3 regions of the Nesterenkonia sp. K-15-9-6 genome follow, and region 1 is predicted to be linked to each of the others. Evidence: riboswitches for the same ligand, from Rfam matches in the RefSeq annotation. Region 1 holds a riboswitch; each other region holds the start of a gene.
The links. A riboswitch is a leader RNA that binds a small molecule or an ion and turns the genes downstream of it on or off. The one in region 1 is predicted to bind S-adenosylmethionine.
Positions count from the first base shown of each region.

Region 2: another riboswitch for S-adenosylmethionine. It lies ahead of SD455_RS08550 (methionine ABC transporter ATP-binding protein); the one in region 1 lies ahead of SD455_RS06365 (O-acetylhomoserine aminocarboxypropyltransferase/cysteine synthase family protein).
Region 3: another riboswitch for S-adenosylmethionine. It lies ahead of SD455_RS11255 (methylenetetrahydrofolate reductase); the one in region 1 lies ahead of SD455_RS06365 (O-acetylhomoserine aminocarboxypropyltransferase/cysteine synthase family protein).

Region 1 is NZ_JBQYEY010000007.1:70,156-76,089, reverse strand. Features, by position in the region: gene SD455_RS06375 (acetyl-CoA C-acyltransferase) at 1-190, shown strand, start outside; gene SD455_RS06370 (right-handed parallel beta-helix repeat-containing protein) at 514-2,868, shown strand; SAM riboswitch class IV at 3,098-3,214, shown strand; gene SD455_RS06365 (O-acetylhomoserine aminocarboxypropyltransferase/cysteine synthase family protein) at 3,350-4,738, shown strand; gene metX (homoserine O-acetyltransferase MetX) at 4,839-5,934, shown strand, end outside.
Region 2 is NZ_JBQYEY010000011.1:33,167-39,100, reverse strand. Features, by position in the region: gene SD455_RS08560 (MetQ/NlpA family ABC transporter substrate-binding protein) at 1-503, opposite strand, end outside; gene SD455_RS08555 (methionine ABC transporter permease) at 595-1,257, opposite strand; gene SD455_RS08550 (methionine ABC transporter ATP-binding protein) at 1,257-2,228, opposite strand; SAM riboswitch class I at 2,236-2,347, opposite strand; SAM riboswitch class I at 2,561-2,677, shown strand; gene SD455_RS08545 (flavin reductase family protein) at 2,688-3,305, shown strand; SAM riboswitch class I at 3,420-3,540, shown strand; gene SD455_RS08540 (ABC transporter ATP-binding protein) at 3,668-4,423, shown strand; gene SD455_RS08535 (aliphatic sulfonate ABC transporter substrate-binding protein) at 4,586-5,695, shown strand; gene SD455_RS08530 (ABC transporter permease) at 5,695-5,934, shown strand, end outside.
Region 3 is NZ_JBQYEY010000017.1:6,794-12,727, reverse strand. Features, by position in the region: gene SD455_RS11285 (hypothetical protein) at 1-115, shown strand, start outside; gene SD455_RS11280 (LytR C-terminal domain-containing protein) at 227-757, opposite strand; gene SD455_RS11275 (thermonuclease family protein) at 793-1,455, opposite strand; gene SD455_RS11270 (P-II family nitrogen regulator) at 1,482-1,784, opposite strand; gene SD455_RS11265 (sodium-dependent bicarbonate transport family permease) at 1,795-2,727, opposite strand; gene SD455_RS11260 (helix-turn-helix transcriptional regulator) at 2,851-3,138, shown strand; SAM riboswitch class IV at 3,307-3,446, shown strand; gene SD455_RS11255 (methylenetetrahydrofolate reductase) at 3,509-4,513, shown strand; gene metE (5-methyltetrahydropteroyltriglutamate--homocysteine S-methyltransferase) at 4,694-5,934, shown strand, end outside.

The DNA of each region.
Region 1 (5,934 bases):
GCTAGGGATCGGGGAGGAGAAGCTCAACGTCAACGGTGGAGCCATCGCCCTGGGACACCCGGTGGGGATGTCCGGTGCGCGGCTGCTGCTGCACCTGGCGCTGGAGCTGGGACGCCGCGGAGGCGGAGTCGGCGCGGCCGGCCTCTGCGGCGGCGGCGGTCAGGGTGACGCCCTGATCCTGCGGGTCTGATCCTGCGGTCTGGGCAGGAGGGTCTGAGTCGCAGGCCTGACCGTTTTGCCCCGACATGATTCTGGAACCCCGCGAAGGTCAGCGGGGTTCCAGAATCATGTCGGGGCGCCAGTGGTGGACGATGACGCTGTGGCGCGTCAGGTCGAGGAGCGTATCGGACGATTCCTCCTTGGCAATGCACTCAGCGTCGCATCTCCTTCTCTGTGACGATGATCACCTCTAGGTTGGTCGGGACAGCGCTGTCCACTGCCTGAGGGGGAGACCAGATGTCCGAGTCCGCCGCACCCGAGCGACCCACCGTCCGCAGAAGAAGAGGCCCCGGCGTGAGCTCCCGCGGAGCGACGACGGCCGTCGCCCTGGCGCTGGTCGGCGCGCTGCTGGCCCCGCCGTCGGCCTGGGCCGACGCCGAGCAGGAGTCCGCTCCGGAGCCAGACGTCCAGGCGGAGGAGCTCGAATGGCAGGAGATCACCTTCGGCCAGTCCACCGACCTGGACTTCTCCTCCAACGTGCTGCCGGAGAAGGTCGGCGTGAATCATGCTGTGCCTGATGAGCCCGGCACGATCGAGGGCGAGATCTTCATGGAGAGTCGCGGCGGTAAGCTCGCCCCGGGCCACGACGGTCTGACCTTCTACCATGTGACGCTCGACCCGAACGAGCACAACTTCGTCCTCGAGGCGGAGGTGACCGTCCACCAGCTCGGTCCCGAGACCGGGGCGAACCCGAACGGTCAGGAGGGCGCGGGGCTGATGGTCCGCGATCTCAACGGCGGACCCCGCCAGGACCCCATGCTCGAGGGCTTCGAAGAGGTCCCGGCGGCCTCGAACTACGCCTCCACCACCATGTTGCGTCATGGGTCGGTGGGGATGACACGCACCGGCGTCACCGAGCCGTGGGGGACGGTGGGCTCGGAGCGCAGCGCCACGGACCTCGGACGGCACGGACTGATGATCGACGAGCCGGTCACCATGCGCCTGGAACGCACCGACGACGCCTTCCTCATGTCCACCACCTATACGCATCTGGATGAGCCGGAGACCCACACCCACGAGCTCGAGGGCGCGGACTGGGTCCAGGACATCGAGCCGGACCTGATGACCGTGGGCTTCTTCGCCTCCCGCAACGTGGCGGTGACCTTCTCCGACGCCTCCCTGACCCTCAGCGATGCCGACACCCAGCCCCGCCCCGAGCAGCCCGAACCGGTCACCCCGGTCGCCTTCGACCTGCGTGCCCCCGAACATTCCGGCAGCACCGACTATCCCTTCGCCGCATCTGCCAGCTACCCGGGCACCGTCGACGTCGCCGTCGACGGGGAGACAGTCCTGGCCGGTGAGCCCATCACCGCGGAGGAGGAGTTCACCGCGCAGCTGGAGCTGCCCGAGGGGGCGAGCACCATCAGCGCCACCTACCACCCGGCCGACGGGCCGGACCTGAGCCCGATCACCCGCGGCGTCGATGTCACCGTGCGCGAGTTTCGCGACGACGCCCCGCTGGTGGTCTCGCCTGAGGGAACCCCCGAGGGGGACGGCACCGAGGAGAGCCCGCTCGATGTGCACACGGCGGTCACCCACGTGCTGCCGGGCCAGGAGGTCCAGCTGCTCGAGGGCGACTATGAGCCGGAGAGCACCATCTCGCTGTCCCCGGCCTACTCCGGCACGGCCGAGGAGCCGAAGACGCTCACCGCCGCAGAGGATGCGGAGGTCACGCTCGACGGTCGGTCCGCCCTGCAGCAGATCATCCGCTTGGACGCTGACCATTGGGTCATCTCGGACATGGAGCTCACCCGCTCCGCCGGCAACGGGCTGCGCTCCTCAGGCTCGCACAACGTCGTCGACTCGATGGTCTTCAGCCATAACGGCAACTCCGGCTTCCAGCTCACCGGTTCCGGCGACCCGGAGGACTGGCCCGCCGAGAACCTGATCGTGAACTCTGAGGCCCACGACAATCGCGACCCGGCCGACATCAACGCCGACGGCTTCGCTGCCAAGCTCGGCGTCGGCCCCGGCAACGTCTTCCGCGGCAATGTGGCCCACCACAACATCGACGACGGCTGGGACCTCTACAACCGGACCAACGAGGGCCCCAACTTCCCGATCACCTTGGAGGACAACATCGCCCACCACAACGGGCAGCTCTCCGACGGCTACAACGCCGGGTCCGGCGTGGGCACCGGCTTCAAGGTCGGCGGCGAGGGCCTGCCGGTGGACCACGTGCTCGCCGGGAACCTGGCCTACGCCAACAACCTGGACGGCTTCTCCGACAACTTCAACCCGGGCCGGCTCGAGCTGACCAACAACACGGCGGTGGACAACGCCCGGTACAACTACATCTTCCGCACCAATCCGTATTTCGAGCCCGAGGAGCAGGGCGTCTTCCGCAACAACCTCTCGGCGCACACGGACAGCCATGACCGGGCGGACCAGGTTTCCGGCGACGTCGACGCCAGCAACGTCCTCTACGACGGCAGCCGCTCACAGACCTCCGACGGGCAGCGGCTCGTGGTGCAACGCGACCTGGTCTCCGCCACGCCGCCGGTCTCTCACGCGCGCGACGAGGACGGGGCACTGGTCCACGGCGACTTCGCCCGACCCACGTTCCATTCGTTCCTCACCGGTGGTGGGATCGACGGTGGGCATGTCGGCGCGGTGGAGCCTGCGGGTCATCCAGGAGGACGCGACTGAGCGGAGGTGTGAGTCCACCCCGCCCCGAGAAGATTCTGGAACCCCGCAAAGATCAGCGGGGTTCCAGAATCAACTCGGGGCGCAAGCGGCTGCGGCGCCGACCGGAGCGGTCGGCGGCGGTGCCGCGTCCGTGCGACTCCTGGGCTCCCGGTCTCCTGGGCTCCCGGGGTCCGACACCTGAGGACACAGACTTGCCCAGATCCCGCAGATCAGGGCAGACTGTGAGGCAGGTCAAGAGTGCCAGCGTCAAACCCCGGTTTGCTGGCCGGCAACCCTCCAGTTCGCGGTGGGGTGCCCCGGGTGACGACCAGGCCCTGCCGCCCATGCGGTGGGGCAAGCGCGGGCCATCACACCACAGTGCGGCCCACAAACCCATGTCCTCGACGACAGGGCCGCCACACGGGCAACAGCTTCGGGCGTCACGCCTGGAGTGTCTCCGACGGTCCTGTCGACACGACCGCATTGAACGGAGACACCTCCCATGACGACCACCGAGCACACGCAGACCCCTCGGTTCGAGACCCAGCAGATCCACGCCGGCGTCGCCCCGGATCCGGTGACCGGCGCCCGGGCCCTGCCCATCCAGCAGACCACCTCCTTCGTCTTCCCCAGCACCGAGGCCGCCGGCAAGCGGTTCGGGCTGGAAGAGGTCGCCCCGATCTACACCCGCATCGGCAACCCCACGGTGCAGGCCGTGGAGGACAAGACCGCCGCGCTCGAAGGAGGCGTCGGTGCCCTCGCCGTCGGCTCCGGCCAGGCGGCGGCCTCGTTGGCGCTGCTCAACGTCGTCGAGGCGGGCGGCCACATCGTCGCCTCCCCGTCGCTGTACGGCGGCACCCAGAACCTCTTCAAGCACACGCTGACGAAGTTCGGCATTGAGGTCACCTTCGTGGAGGACCCGGACGACACCGAGTCCTGGCGGGCCGCCATCCGCGAGAACACCGCGGCCTTCTTCGGTGAGGTCGTGGCCAACCCGCGCGGAGACGTCCTGGACCTGGAGGCGGTCTCCGCCGTGGCCCACGAGCACGGCGCCCCGCTGATCGTGGACAACACCCTGACCACGCCGTACCTGATCCGGCCGATCGAGCACGGCGCCGACGTCGTCATCCACTCCGCCACCAAGTTCCTGGGCGGCCACGGCACGGCGATCGCCGGCGTGATCGTGGACTCGGGGAACTTCGACTACACCGCCTACCCGGAGCGCTTCCCCGGCTTCAACACCCCGGATGAGAGCTACCACGGCCTCGTCTTCGGCCGGGACCTGGGCGCCGACGGCGTCTTCGGAGTGAACCTGTCCTACGTGCTCAAGGCCCGCGTGCAGCTGCTGCGCGACCTCGGCCCGGCGCTGTCTCCGCACAACGCCTTCGAGATCAACCTCGGCCTGGAGACTCTGAGCCTGAGGATCGAGCGCCACGTGGAGAACGCCCAGAAGGTCGCCGAGTTCCTGGAGGCGCACCCGGCCGTGAAGCGGGTCTCCTACCCGGGCCTGGCCTCCAGCCCCTGGTACGAGCAGGCCCAGCGGTACCTGCCGAAGGGCGTGGGAGCGGTGCTCGCCTTCGAGGTCGACGGCGGTGCGCCCGCCGGCCAGGCCGTGGTGGACTCCCTCGAGCTCCACTCGTTGGTGGCCAACGTGGGCGACGTCCGCTCCCTGGCCATCCATCCGGCCTCCACCACCCACCGCCAGCTCACCGAGGACGAGCAGCGCGCCGCCGGCGTCGTGCCCGGCCTGGTGCGCCTGTCGGTGGGCCTGGAGCACATCGAGGACATCATCGCCGACCTCGAGCAGGGGCTGGAGAAGGCGATCACGACCGCGGCCACCGGTCCGCAGAGTGAGAAGGCAGCGGCTCCCGAGCCGCAGCCGGTGGCCTGAGGCTAGCCTGAGAGGCCGATGAGGCCCGTCCGTATCCGCCGGTTCATCCCGTCCCGGCAGGCCTGTCCACACTATGAACGACGCAGGAGCTCCGACCCCGATGACCGCCCAGGTGCTGACCTCGACCCTCCGTCCCGACGGCGCGCTCGCCGTCGTCGACGTCGGGGCCTACACCTTCGAGGCCGGAGGTGAGCTGCCGGACGTGCAGCTGGCCTACGAGACCTGGGGCACGCTCAACGCGGCGGGCGACAACGCGATCCTGGTCGCGCACGCCCTGACCGGAGACACCCACGTCGCCACCACCGAGGCCGACCCGGCCCCGGGCTGGTGGGAGGGCCTGCTGGGGCCGGGACGACCGATCGACACCGACGAGTGGTTCGTGGTCGCCCCGGCCATGGTCGGCGGGTGCTACGGCTCCACCGGGCCCGCCTCTCCGGATCCGGAGGGGCGGCCCTGGGGCTCCCGGTTCCCCTTCACCACCGTCCGCGACGCCGTCCGCCTGGAGGCACGGCTGGCCGATCAGCTGGGGATCCGGCGGTTCCACACGGTGATCGGCGGCTCCATGGGCGGTGCCCGGGCGCTGGAGTGGGCGGCCACCTTCCCGGACCGAGTGGACTCAGTGGCGGTCTTCGCCTGCGGCGCGGCCGCCACCGCCGAGCAGATCGCCTTCGGGCAGGCACAGATCAAGGCCATCGAGAACGACCCGCACTTCGCCGGCGGGGACTACTACGGCGGACCCGTCCCGGAGGAGGGGCTGGGTCTGGCCCGCCGGATCGCGCACATCACCTATCGCACCGAGCACGAACTTGAGGTGCGGTTCGGTCGTCAGCCCCAGGGGGAGGAGGACCCCTTCGGCTGGAGCGCCCGACGTCGGGGCCGCTACCAGGTGGAGTCCTACTTGGACCATCAGGCCCGCAAACTGGTGGACCGCTTCGACCCGAACGCCTACATCGTGCTGACCGAGGCTCTGATGAGCCACGACGTCGGCCGCGGGCGCGGGAGCGTCGCCGAGGCGCTGTCCCGCGTCACCGCCACGCCGTTCATCGCCGCCGTGGAGTCAGACCGGCTGTACCTGCCCGAACAGTCCCATGAGCTGGCGGCGCTGCTGCCCGGCGAGCACGAGGTCCACATGATCTCCTCACCCATCGGGCACGACGGCTTCCTCACCAGCCCGGAGCAGCTCGCGGACCAGATGC
Region 2 (5,934 bases), on a different contig from region 1:
GTGTCGACCGCCAGGGCGATCTGGGCGCCGTCGGGGAGGTCCTCGATGCTGTCATGCTGCAGCGAGAAGATGCCGCTGGGCGCGTAGTAGACGGAGAACGCGGGCTCCACATCGGTGCCGTTGTCCTGGTTGAACTGCCGCAGGTAGGCGATGTGCTGGAAGAAGTTGGCGTCGTACTCCCCCTGGGCCACCACCTGGTTGGGCTGGATGATGTCGGTGACGTAGGTGGTCTCCAGCTCCCAGCCGTCCTCGGCGAGGATGTCCTTGACGATCTCGGTGGGGTCCTGGAAGGGCGCCGACTCGGTGACGATCATGCTGATCGTGCGGTCGTCGTCGCCCACGGCGTCGGCCAGCCCGCAGGAGGTCAGGGTGAAGGTCCCCACTGCGGCGAGTCCGCCGAGCAGCAGGCTGCGGCGCCCGAGCGGGGAGGAGGCGAGCGAACCGGTGGCCCCGGTCAGCCCGAGCGCGCCGGAGACGCCGGAGGATGTCAGTGTTCTGGGCATGTCACAAGCTTTCGTTGTCAGGGTGCAGCGACCTGCACGCCGGGATGGAGGAGTGCGCACGGAGCGCAGGGGCGGCCGAACCGGCCGGTGGTCAGATGCGCTTGTCGGTGAGCCGCGAGAGGCGGGTGCCACTGAACTGCACGAGCGTCACCAGGGCGATCATCAGCACGATGGCGACCATCATCACCGCGGTCTCATAGCGGTAGTACCCGTACCGGATGGCGAAGTCGCCGATTCCGCCGCCGCCGACCAGTCCGACCATGGCCGAATAGGAGATGAAGCTGACGGTGGTGATCGTGATGGACCCGATGATCGCCGGCTTGGCGTCCACCAGCAGCACATTGCGGATGATCTGTCCGCGAGTGGCCCCCATGGCACGGGAGGCCTCCACCGCCCCGGACCCCAGCTGGGTGATGTTCTGCTCCACCAGCCGGGCGAAGTAGGGAATGGCGTTGACCGTGAGTGGGACGATCGCAGCCGCCGTGCCGACCGTGGTGCCGACGACCAGCCGGGTGAACGGAATGATCGCGATCAGCAGGATGAGGAACGGGAAGGAGCGGACCATATTGACGATCCCGCTGACCAGCGCATGGGCGCGGGGCAGCGGAGCGATTCCGCCCGGGGCATGGATGAACAGCCAGATGCCCAGCGGAGTGCCGAACAGCACCGCCAGCGGGATGGCCACCGCGATCATGGCGAAGGTCTCCAGCATGGCCTGGACGAGTTCGGGCTGCAGTTCGAGGATGCGTTCCATCAGCGACGACCTCCCTCGAACGGCACGGCGGCGAGCAGCTCAGAGGCCGCGAGCCTCCGGGGGCCACGGGGCGGGTCCTGGGGCGCCGGCGGCTCTGCGGACTCTGCCGACTCTGCGGACTCTGCGGACTCTGCCGACTCTGCGGACTCTGCGGCGCGACCCTGGTCCCCGCTCGGCGTCGGCGCCTGCGTCCGGGCGCCGCCGTCACGGTCCACACTGATGCCGTCGCTGACCAGGTACCGGCCGATGGAGGTGTGCGGAGCGAAGCCCTCGCGCTGCAGCTCCCGGGCGGGGAACTGCTCCACCACGCGGCCGGACTCCATGACGGCGACGTGATCGGCCAGGGCCTTGATGACCTCCATCTCGTGGGTCACGATGACCACGGTGATGCCGAGCTCGCGGTTCACGTCGGCGAGATACTGCAGCACCGTCGCCGTGGTGAAGGGGTCCAGGGCGGAGGTCGGCTCGTCACACAGCAGCACCTCCGGCCGAGTGGCCAGGGCGCGAGCGATGGCCACCCGCTGCTTCTGCCCGCCGGAGAGCTGGGCCGGGTACACCTTGGCCTTGTCGGTGATGTCCACGATCTCCAGCGCCTCGGCGGCGCGACGCCGGCGGACGCGACGGTCCTTCTCGCCGGCGAACTTCAGGGACAGCTCCACGTTCTGGGCGACGGTCAGATTGTTCACCAGGTTGAACCCCTGGAAGATCATGCCGATCTGGTGCCGGGCGCGACGCAGAGCCTCGTCGTCGAGGGCGGTCAGCTCCACCCCGCCCACATGCACCTCACCCGAGGTGGGGCGCTCAAGCAGGTTGATGTTGCGCAGCAGCGTGGACTTCCCGGCGCCGGAGAAGCCGATGATCCCCTGGATGCTCCCGCGGGGGATCTCCAAGGAGACGTCATCGACGGCGTGGATGGGCTCCTTGCCCCGGGCAGCGGGGAAGGACGTGGACACATGGCGCAGTGAGATCATCGGGCATTCTCCATCGTCTCTGGCGTTAGCACCGTTCCCCGGGCCGCACTGGGCACGGCTGCTCCGGGTGGTTGCTGCGACGTCGTCGAGCCAGATCTCTCAGTCGCTCTGGATGGGTTCGTTGGGGTCAACCATACGCGCAGCAGATGAACAATCGTCAAGTCAGCGGATTGAGTTCATGTCACGAGGCGTAAGAATGTACAGCCCCCTCGGACTGAGGGAGCCACACTCTGGACGCATCCTGCGCGCCCGCTGGACGGAATATGTCGCCGCGTCTCATCCTGCGAACGGTTCTTTGATCACATCTCTCTGCGGCCGTACGCTGGACACACAGACCATCCCGAGCGGCCGAGAGATCTGGCTCGTCGACGCCGCAGCAACCTTCGGATGCGATCCGCCCCCTCCGGCGGATCCTTCAGAAAAGGTGCTACCGCCAGGACCGATGGGAGTTGATCCGCCATGAGCACCGCACTGGCCGCCGCCGAGCGCCCCACGACCACCGTGGAGGAGACCGTGCCGCACGCGCCCGCTGACACCGGAGCCCGCCCCGCCGTGGGCCGCGCCGCCACCCGGCTGGCCGACGTCGATCCGCTGGAGCTGCGCCGGACCTTCGGCCACTTCCCGCAGGGGGTGGTGGTCGTCGCCGCCGAGGTGGACGGCCGCCCGGAAGGGCTCGTGGCCTCCACCTTCACCATCGGCGTCTCGCTCGAGCCGCCGCTGGCCACGGTGGCGGTGCAGCACAGCTCCACCACCTGGCCGAAGCTGGCCGGGGCGGACACCGAGCTGGGAGTGTCACTGATCGGGCACGGCCAGTCGGAGCTGTGCCGGAAGATCGCCTCCAAGGACCGGGAGAACCGATTCACCGGCCTGAGGACAAGCATCGGCACAGGTGGGTCGATCACCCTGGAGGGTGCGCCCGTCACCTTCACCACCCGCATCTACGACCAGGTCCGGGCCGGCGACCATGACATCGTCGTGCTCGAGCTGCTGGACCTGGCGGTCGAGGACTCCGCCGAGGCGCTGGTGTTCCACCAGAGCGAGTTCAAGAGCCTCGGCCCGCTGTCTCCCGAAGCCTGAGGGCATCCCCCTCCATCCGGGGGCACCGTCGTCGGGCCCACGCCACCCCACATGTCTCACACTGTGACATCACCTTTGCCCGGCCCACGCTGATCCGCGTAGGGTTGAGCACGTACACCATCCCGAGCGGCTGAGAGATCTGGCTCTGTGACGCCGCAGCAACCTTCGGATGCGTCGATCGGCCTCTCTGTGCCCGTCGCATCAGAAAAGGTGCTACCGCCAGGATCGATGGGAGTGAATTTCCTATGGGTTCGTCTGCACCCGCACTCGTGACGCACGAGTCTGACCAGCACCTCTCCGAGCATTCCGGCGGCGTCGCTCTGCTGGACCGTCCCGCCCCCGCAGGGGCCGCCACGCATTCGATGGACGTGCAGCTGCGCGGTGTGGGGCGCGCCTTCGACGGACGCACCGTCCTGCACGACGTCGACCTGCACATCTCCCCCGGCGAGGTGGTCGCCATCCTGGGCGCCTCCGGCTGCGGGAAGTCCACGCTACTGCGCGCCGTCGGCGGTCTCGACGCCGGATGCTCCGGTGAGGTCATCATCGACGGCACCCCGGTGCGCACCTATGACGAACGGACCGCCGTCGGCTTCCAGGAGCCTCGGCTGCTGCCCTGGCGCTCGGTGCACCGCAACGTCTCCCTCGGGCTGCCGCGGCACGTGTCCGCGGCGGAGGGCCGTCGGCGAGTGGATGAGCTGCTCGAACTGGTCGGCCTGGCCGAGCGCGCCCAGCTTCGCCCCCGGGAGATCTCCGGCGGCATGGCGCAGCGCGCCTCGCTGGCCCGGGCCTTGGCCCGCCGCCCCGGCGTGCTCCTGCTGGACGAGCCCTTCGGCGCCCTGGACGCCCTGACCCGGCTGAAGATGCAGGACCTCCTCCTGGACGTCCATGCGCAGACCGGCACCACGGTGCTGCTGGTGACCCACGACGTCGACGAGGCCCTGCAGCTGGCCGACCGAATCCTACTGCTCGGCGCCGACCCGGTGGACCCCGCCCGCGAGGGCGCCACCGTCTCCCGCCTGCTCACCGTTCCGGGCAGCCGGCCGCGTGACCGTGCCTCCGCCGAGCTGGCCGCCCTGCGCGGCGAGCTCCTGGCCGGCCTCGGCGTCGACGCGCACTAGCCCACCCGCCCCGGCCGGACCGCACGTTCCGCTCAGGTCTGACAGTTCAGGACTGACAGGCCGCGCGGCCCGGGCGCTCCCGGCCTCCGCTCGGCGCGGCCGGGCGGAGCCCGAGCTCGACCGGGGCGGCTCCCACCCACGCACGAAAGGTCCCTTCACGACATGCCCAGTCAGACCGACACCTCCTTCTCCCCTGCCCGCTTCCCGCGGCCGCGGTTCCGACGCGCCGCCTCCGCGACGATCGCCGGCGCGGCCGTCGCTCTGCTGGCGACCGGATGCGTGGAGGGCGAGGGATCCGGCGGCACCGCCGAGGGCGAACTGGACACGCTCACCCTCGACTTCGCCACCTACAACCCGCTCAGCCTGGTGATCATGGAGCACGGCTGGCTCGAAGAGGAGCTCTCCGAGGCCGGCACCGAGGTGGAATGGATCCAGTCCCACGGCTCCAACGACGCCAATGAGAAGCTGCGTGCCGAGGCCATCGACGTCGGATCCACGGCCGGCTCCGCCGCCCTGCTGGCGCGCGCCAACGGCGCCCCGCAGCAGATCATCCTCATCGAGAACCAGCCGGAGTGGGCCGCCCTGGTCACCTCGCCGGACTCGGGGATCACCGACGTCGGCGACCTCGAGGGCGGCTCCGTGGCCGCCACGCTGGGCACCGACCCGTACTTCTTCCTGGTGCAGTCCCTGCACGAGGCCGGCCTGGAGGTGGGCGATGTGGAGGTGCAGAACCTGCAGCACGCGGACGGCCGCAGCGCGCTGGCCAACGGCGACGTCGACGCCTGGGCCGGACTGGACCCGATCATGGCGGGAGCCGAGGCCGACGGCGAGACGCTGTTCTACCGGAACGTGGACTTCAACACCTACAGCGTGATCAACGCGACCGAGTCGTTCATCGAGGACCACCCCGACGTCGCCCAGACCGTGGTGGACGTCTATGAGCAGGCCCGCGAATGGGCTCAGGAGAACCCCGAGGAGACAGCCGAGATCCTGGCCGAGCACAGCAACATCGACCTGGAGGTCGCCCAGACGGTGATCCGGGAGCGGTCGAACTTCGACGTCGACCCGGTCCCCGGCGCCGCCCAGCGTGAGGTGCTGCAGGAGGTCGGTCCGATCTTCCTCGACACCGGCGACGTCTCCAGCCAGGACAGCATCGACGAGGCGCTCGAGACGCTGTTCCATCCGGAGTTCGCGGAGAACCGGCAGGCCACCGACGCCGAGGGCTCTGAGGACGAGGCCACGATCGTCGAGGACGACGAGGATGATCAGTGATGAGCCAGACGCTGCCTGACGGCGCTCGGACCCGGGACGAGGAGGGCCGCCACCAGAGCGCGGAGCCCGCACGGGTGCTGGGCGACCGTGACTCAGCCGCACCCCGGCCGGTGACCGGCCCGGACAGTCCGGACGCTGGAGTGCCTGCTCGTGTACGTCGCATCCCCGGCGGTCGGGTCCTCATCGGAGCGATCGTGCCGCTGGTCCTGCTGGCCCTCTGGTACGGCGTCACCGCGGCC
Region 3 (5,934 bases), on a different contig from region 1:
GCGCCCCGCCGCCGTCATCGTCAGCACCATCACCTTCGTGCTGCTGATCGTCTACATCATCGCCGGTGTGCGTTCGTTCATCCGCGCACGCCGCTGGAAGGACGCCGAGGCCTGAGCCTCCCCGCACCGTCGCCGTGCGGACAGCCGATGGGCCGCCCCGAACGCCTCGGGGCGGCCCATCGTCGTCTCATGCCGTCGATCACCGTCTGATCCGGTCGATCCCAGGTCACCCTCCGGAGCCGGTGCAGTCCAACTGACCGGGCTCCATCTCGATCTCCTCGACGTCCAGGAGGCCGGCGAACTCCGAACCGAGGACCACATCCACCGTGAAGTCGTCACGGCCATCGACGTCCACCAGAGCCCCGGGGATGTGACGCTGCACGGTATAGGCCTGGCGCAGCCCTCGCTCACCGGCGCGGATGATCACATCGAAGCCGGTGTCGGCGAAATAGTCGTTGTCCACGGATTCCACTCGGAAGTCCCGGTCTGCCAGCTCGTCGGCGACGTCACCGGCGAGCCCTGGCTCGTTGGTGGAGTTGAGCACCTCCACCGGCACCCGTTCGGGAACCACGGGCGACAAGGTGCGGCTGGGGCAGTCCTCCCCGGCCGGAATGGCGCCCCCACCGACGATCGCGACGTCGATGGTGCCGTCGATCATGAGCCAGCTGCCAGCGGTGACGGCACCCAGGACGCCGATGGTGCCGGTCGCCACGACGATCTTCTGCCGCCGGGTCGCCGACGTCGGGGAGCTGCTCATGCCTCCATCCTATTTCCGCCGAGCGGCCGAAGGCCTCAGGGCAGCGCTGGCTCGCAGTCCAGATCCTCGGCGAAGAGCCCGACGCCGTCCTCCTCCGCCTGAGCCCAGGCCTCTTCCACGGGGCCGAGGAAGCGGTCGTTGGGAGGATAGTGGACCGGAACCCCGAAGCCGTCCCGGGCCATCTGGACGTTCAGCAGCACGTCGTCGGCCCATACTCCGGCGAGCAGGCGGTCATACCGGTCGGTGCGCTCCTGGTCGAACTCCAGGATGACGGGATCCCCCGGGGCGACCAGTGACTCCATATGCGCCGAGGACTCCGGACCCAGACATTCGACCGGCTGGTGAGGGTGCACCGACTCCGGGGTGTCGATGTTCAGGAGCCGAACCCGCTCCTCCTCTCCGTCCAGCTCCACGACGAGCGTATCGCCGTCGACCACGCGCACGAGGGTGGCGTCTTCACCGTCCTCCGACGGCGACGGGGCGGCACCTTCTCCCGGGCTCTGGATCCAGCTGATCAGCGCGCCGAGGAGGACCACCAGCACGAGCCCGAGCAACCACCACAGCAGTCCCTGACTGCCGCTGCGACGGCGTCTGAGCGACCTGCCGCCTCCGGCGCTCCTGGAAGCAGTGTGCAGCGACCGGCGCATCGATTTCCGCACATTCCGGCGCATCTCGTTCTTCAGGTACTGGTCAGGCATGCATATCAGCCTAGGCGGAACCGAGGTCAGAACTTCTCGGGACGCAGCACCTCGACATCGATGACCCACACGGTCATCGCGTAATCCCGGTAGTAGTGCTCCCGCAGATACGCAGAGACCGCCTGAGCGGTGCCCGCGTCACAGACGACCTCCACGCGGATGTTCGCGCTGGCCTCCCAGCCTGCATCGCGCACTCCTCGGCGGCCCTTTCCCCGGGCGTCGGTGATCGTATGCCCACGAGTGCCGAGCTGCTCCAGATCACGCAGGATCTTTCCCTCCAGGGCCGCCTCGGTGACGATGGTCAGCAGTTTGCGCGCGTGCGGTTCCATGAGCCTGCTCCTAGCCATGCACCCAGGTGGCCATGGCGTGGTAGATGGGTATGCCGATCAGGACGTTGAACGGAAAAGTGATGCCCAGGGCGGCGGCCAAGGACAGCGTCGGATTCGCCTCCGGCACGGAGATGCGCATGGCGGCCGGGACCGCGATGTAGGACGCGCTGGCAGCCAGCGTCGCCAGCACCACCGTGCCCCCGAGGGAGAGGCCCAGCAGCATGGCTGTTCCCGTGCCCACCACTGCGGAGAACAGCGGCATACCGATGGCGAATGCGCCCAGAAACACCCCATGTCTCCGGAGCCCTCCTACCTGGCCTGCTGTGATGAGCCCCATCTCCAGGAGGAACAATGCCAGAACCCCCTTGAAGAGGTCCATGAACAGAGGCTCGAGCGGAACGACGCCCTCAGGCCCGGCGGCCCAGCCGATGAGCAGACCCCCTAGCAGGAGCACGATGCCCTTGCCCAGGAACACCTCGTGCATCACCGAGCCCCAGCGTGTGGACCGGCTGACACCCCTGGCGAGCACGATCCCGACGAGGATCGCCGGCACCTCCAGAAGGACCAGCAGCAACGGCATATGTTCTTCGAAAGGCACACCGCGACTGCCGAGATAGGCAACGGCCACAGCGTAGGTGCCGACGCTCACTGAGCCATAGTGCGCGGCGATCGACGCAGCATCCACGCGAGCCAGCCGTCCCAGGAGGCGGAGCACAGGGAACGCGGCGAGGGCGAGGAGGAACCCCATGGCCACCACTCCGACCATCTGCGGCAGCAGCTCACCCAGGGGCTGCTTCGCCAGCTCCACGCCCCCTTTGAGCCCGATGGCCAGCAGCAGCACGATGGTCACCAGCTCATAGACGGCGGCAGGCAGCCGCAGCTCGGAACGCAGCAGTCCGGCCGCGATGCCGAGGACGAAGAAGAGGATGACCGGGTCGAGCATGCGGCGGGTCCTTCCGGGAGGGTCCTGCACGACGGGGCCACCAGGCGGCGACCGCATTGCTGACACACAATACACGACTTTTGTTTCGTGCTTGTTCTGTCACCCTGGATCTATACTGACCCCGTGCCGGATTCAGAGTGGACCTTCCTCACCAACCACGCCCATGTCATCCTCTGCGTCGCCAGAGAGCCCGGCATGCTCGTCCGGGAGATCGCCCGGAAGGTCGGGATCACCGAGCGCGCCGCCCAGCGGATCCTGGCGGATCTGATCGCCGACGGATACGTCGACAAGGAGCGCGAAGGTCGCCGCAATCGATATCGAATCCATCGCGACCGGCCCCTTCGACACCCCCTCGAGCGCCACCACAGCATCGGAGAGCTCCTCGCCACGCTCGGCGACCCTCCTGCATGACACGGTCGATGCACCGCCCCACGAGGCGCGTGGACACGCCTCACACCCTGCGGCACACCCCACGTCGGCGCCGCGTGTTCATTATGTTCATATAGCGTCATCCATGACGTCGGCCCTTCTCTCGCATGCCCGGCCGTGTTAGCGTCGTGGCAGAGAAGAACACCGAAGGATCACGAGAACCGGTCACACAGGCTCTGGCTTGGCCGGTCGGCAACCCTTTCCCGCGTGACGGGGTGCCCCAGATGACGATCCGGCCGCGAAGCTCGTATTCACTGAGATGGATTTATCTTCAGCGGCAAGCACGGCGCAGGGGAAGCCTCCCTGTGGCGCCTCATGAACGATGATGAACGCCCCACACGGAGGACCCTCCATGACACCATCTGTGCCGTCCGCCGGCACTCTGCCTCAGCACGCCCTGGATTCTGACGACCACACGCCGCACACCTCCTACCTGGTGCAGCGCACCCGACGCCGGTCGCTGATCTCTTTCGAGGTCTTCCCGCCGCGTCCCGCCACCGCCGGCCGCGACCCCTGGCGCAGCATCGAGCTGCTGGCCGAGGCCGGTCCGGACTACTTCTCCGTCACCCATGGCCACAACCAGCCCGAGGGGGCCAATCTGGAGGTCATCCGGCACCTGCTCCGGAGCACTCCCTCCCCCGTGATGGCGCACCTCATCAGCGCCGGAAGATCTCCTGCCCAGGTGCGCCGGGCAGTGGAGCAGCTGCTGGACCTCGGCGTCCGGGACGTCCTGGCCCTGCGTGGGGACCCACCGGGCGGTGGCCGGGAGTGGATCCACCAGCCCGCAGGCCTGAACCGCGCCGCCGAGGTGGTGCGTCTGGTCAGGGAGGTGGAGCAGGAGCGCCTCGACCCACCCGAGGGGCCCGGCGCCCGCCCGGTGTCCATCTCAGTGGCCGCCTATCCGCCCTCCGGCACGGACCGGGACCACGAGGCGGACCTGTGCGCACTGTGGGAGAAGCAGGAGGCCGGCGCCGACTACGCCATCACCCAGGTGTTCTATGACCCCGAGGACTACGCCCGCCTGGTGGACGACGCCCGATCCCAGGGCATCCACCTGCCGGTGGTCGCCGGGCTGGCCCCGCTGACCAGCCCCAAGCGGCTGCGACGCCTGGAGGAGATCTCGGGAGTTCCGGTGCCGCAGCACCTGCTCGACTACCTCGACGTCGCCGACCCCGCCGAGCGACGGCGCCGCGGGGTGGCCGCCACGCTGAACCTGATCGACGCGGTCCTCGAGCTCGGATGTCCCGGCCTGCACCTGTTCACCTTCAACCAGCACCCGGCCGCCCTGGCGATCCTCGATCACCTGAGGATCCGAGACGCCGCACGTCAGCAGCGGGTCCTACCCGAGCTGCCCTGACGCCGGAGCACACTGCTCCCTGCCTGACAGGGACCCGTCATTCCTGCGGACCGCGTCGCGGTCGGCTGTCCTGGTGCGCCCTGCGGCCTCGCCCGGAACGAACCGCCCGGGCCCCTGCGATCCGTCCATCACCTGCATCTGACCCCAGACACATCTGACACACATGACAGAGGAGACATCATGACCACCACCCCTGCCCGCCCCGAGGACCAGCCGCCCGCTCAGGTTCCCGCCCTTCCGGCGACCGTGCTCGGCTACCCGCGCATCGGACCGAACCGGGAGATCAAGAAGGCGCTGGAGGCCCATTGGCGCGGCGGAGACGTCGACGCCCTGCAGGAGGCGATCCGGGCTCACCGCTCCCGTACCCTGGGCCATCTGGCAGGCCTGGGCCTGGAGGCGGACTCGGCGATCCCGGCCGACGGCGCCGTGATCGATCAGGTCCTGGACGCCTCGATGCTGCTCGGCCTGGTGCCGCGGCGCTTCCGCGAGGCCGGGTTCTCCGCCGCCTCCCCGGATTCCGGCGAGGGCCTGGCCCTGGTCTCCGCGCTGGCCCGCGGCACCTCCACGGTGGAGCCGCTGGAGCTGACCAAGTGGTTCGACACCAACTATCACTACTACGTGCCGGAGATCGAGCCAGACGTCGCCTTCTCCCCTCAGCCGGACGCCGTCGCCGAGCGCTACCGCACCTTCCGCGATCTGGCCGCAGAGACCGCCGGCGGATCCCTCCCCCGGCCCACCCTGCTGGGCCCGGTGAGCTTCCTGCTGCTGGCCAAGGCCGTCGGCGCGGAGAGCCAGGCCCCGGACGGCACAGCGGGCGACGGCGGAACCGTCCCGCAGGCATCGCGGTTCGACCGGCTCGACGAGCTGGTGACCGCCTACTCCACCCTGCTCCGCGCCCTCCATGACGCCGGCGCGGCCTGGGTGCAGCTGGAGGAGCCCGCGCTGGCCTCCGACGGCTGGGACCTCCCGCGGGAGCAGATCGTCACCGGCCTGCGCACCGCCTACACCGCGTTCGCGGGGCTCACGGAACGCCCGGCCCTGTTCGTGCCGGTGAGCTACGGCACCGCCGGCGACGACGCCCTGGCAGCCCTCGGCGCAGCCGGCGTCGAGGCGGTGGGCCTCGACCTCGAACGTGGCGTGCTCCCCCCGGAGCAGGCCCTGGAGCCGCTGACCGGACGGACTGTGGCCGCCGGCGTCGTCGGCGGACTGAACGTGTGGCGCACCGATGTGGCCCGAGCCGCCGGGCTGCTGGACCAGCTGCGGACGCGGCACGAGGGTCCGCTGACGGTGAGCAGCTCCACGTCGTTGCTGCATGTCCCCCACGACGCCGCCCGAGAGGCGCAGCTGGACCCGCAGGTGGCCGGGTGGCTCGCCTTCGCGGACCAGAAGGTCGGTGAGGTGCTGGCGCTGACCGGTCACCT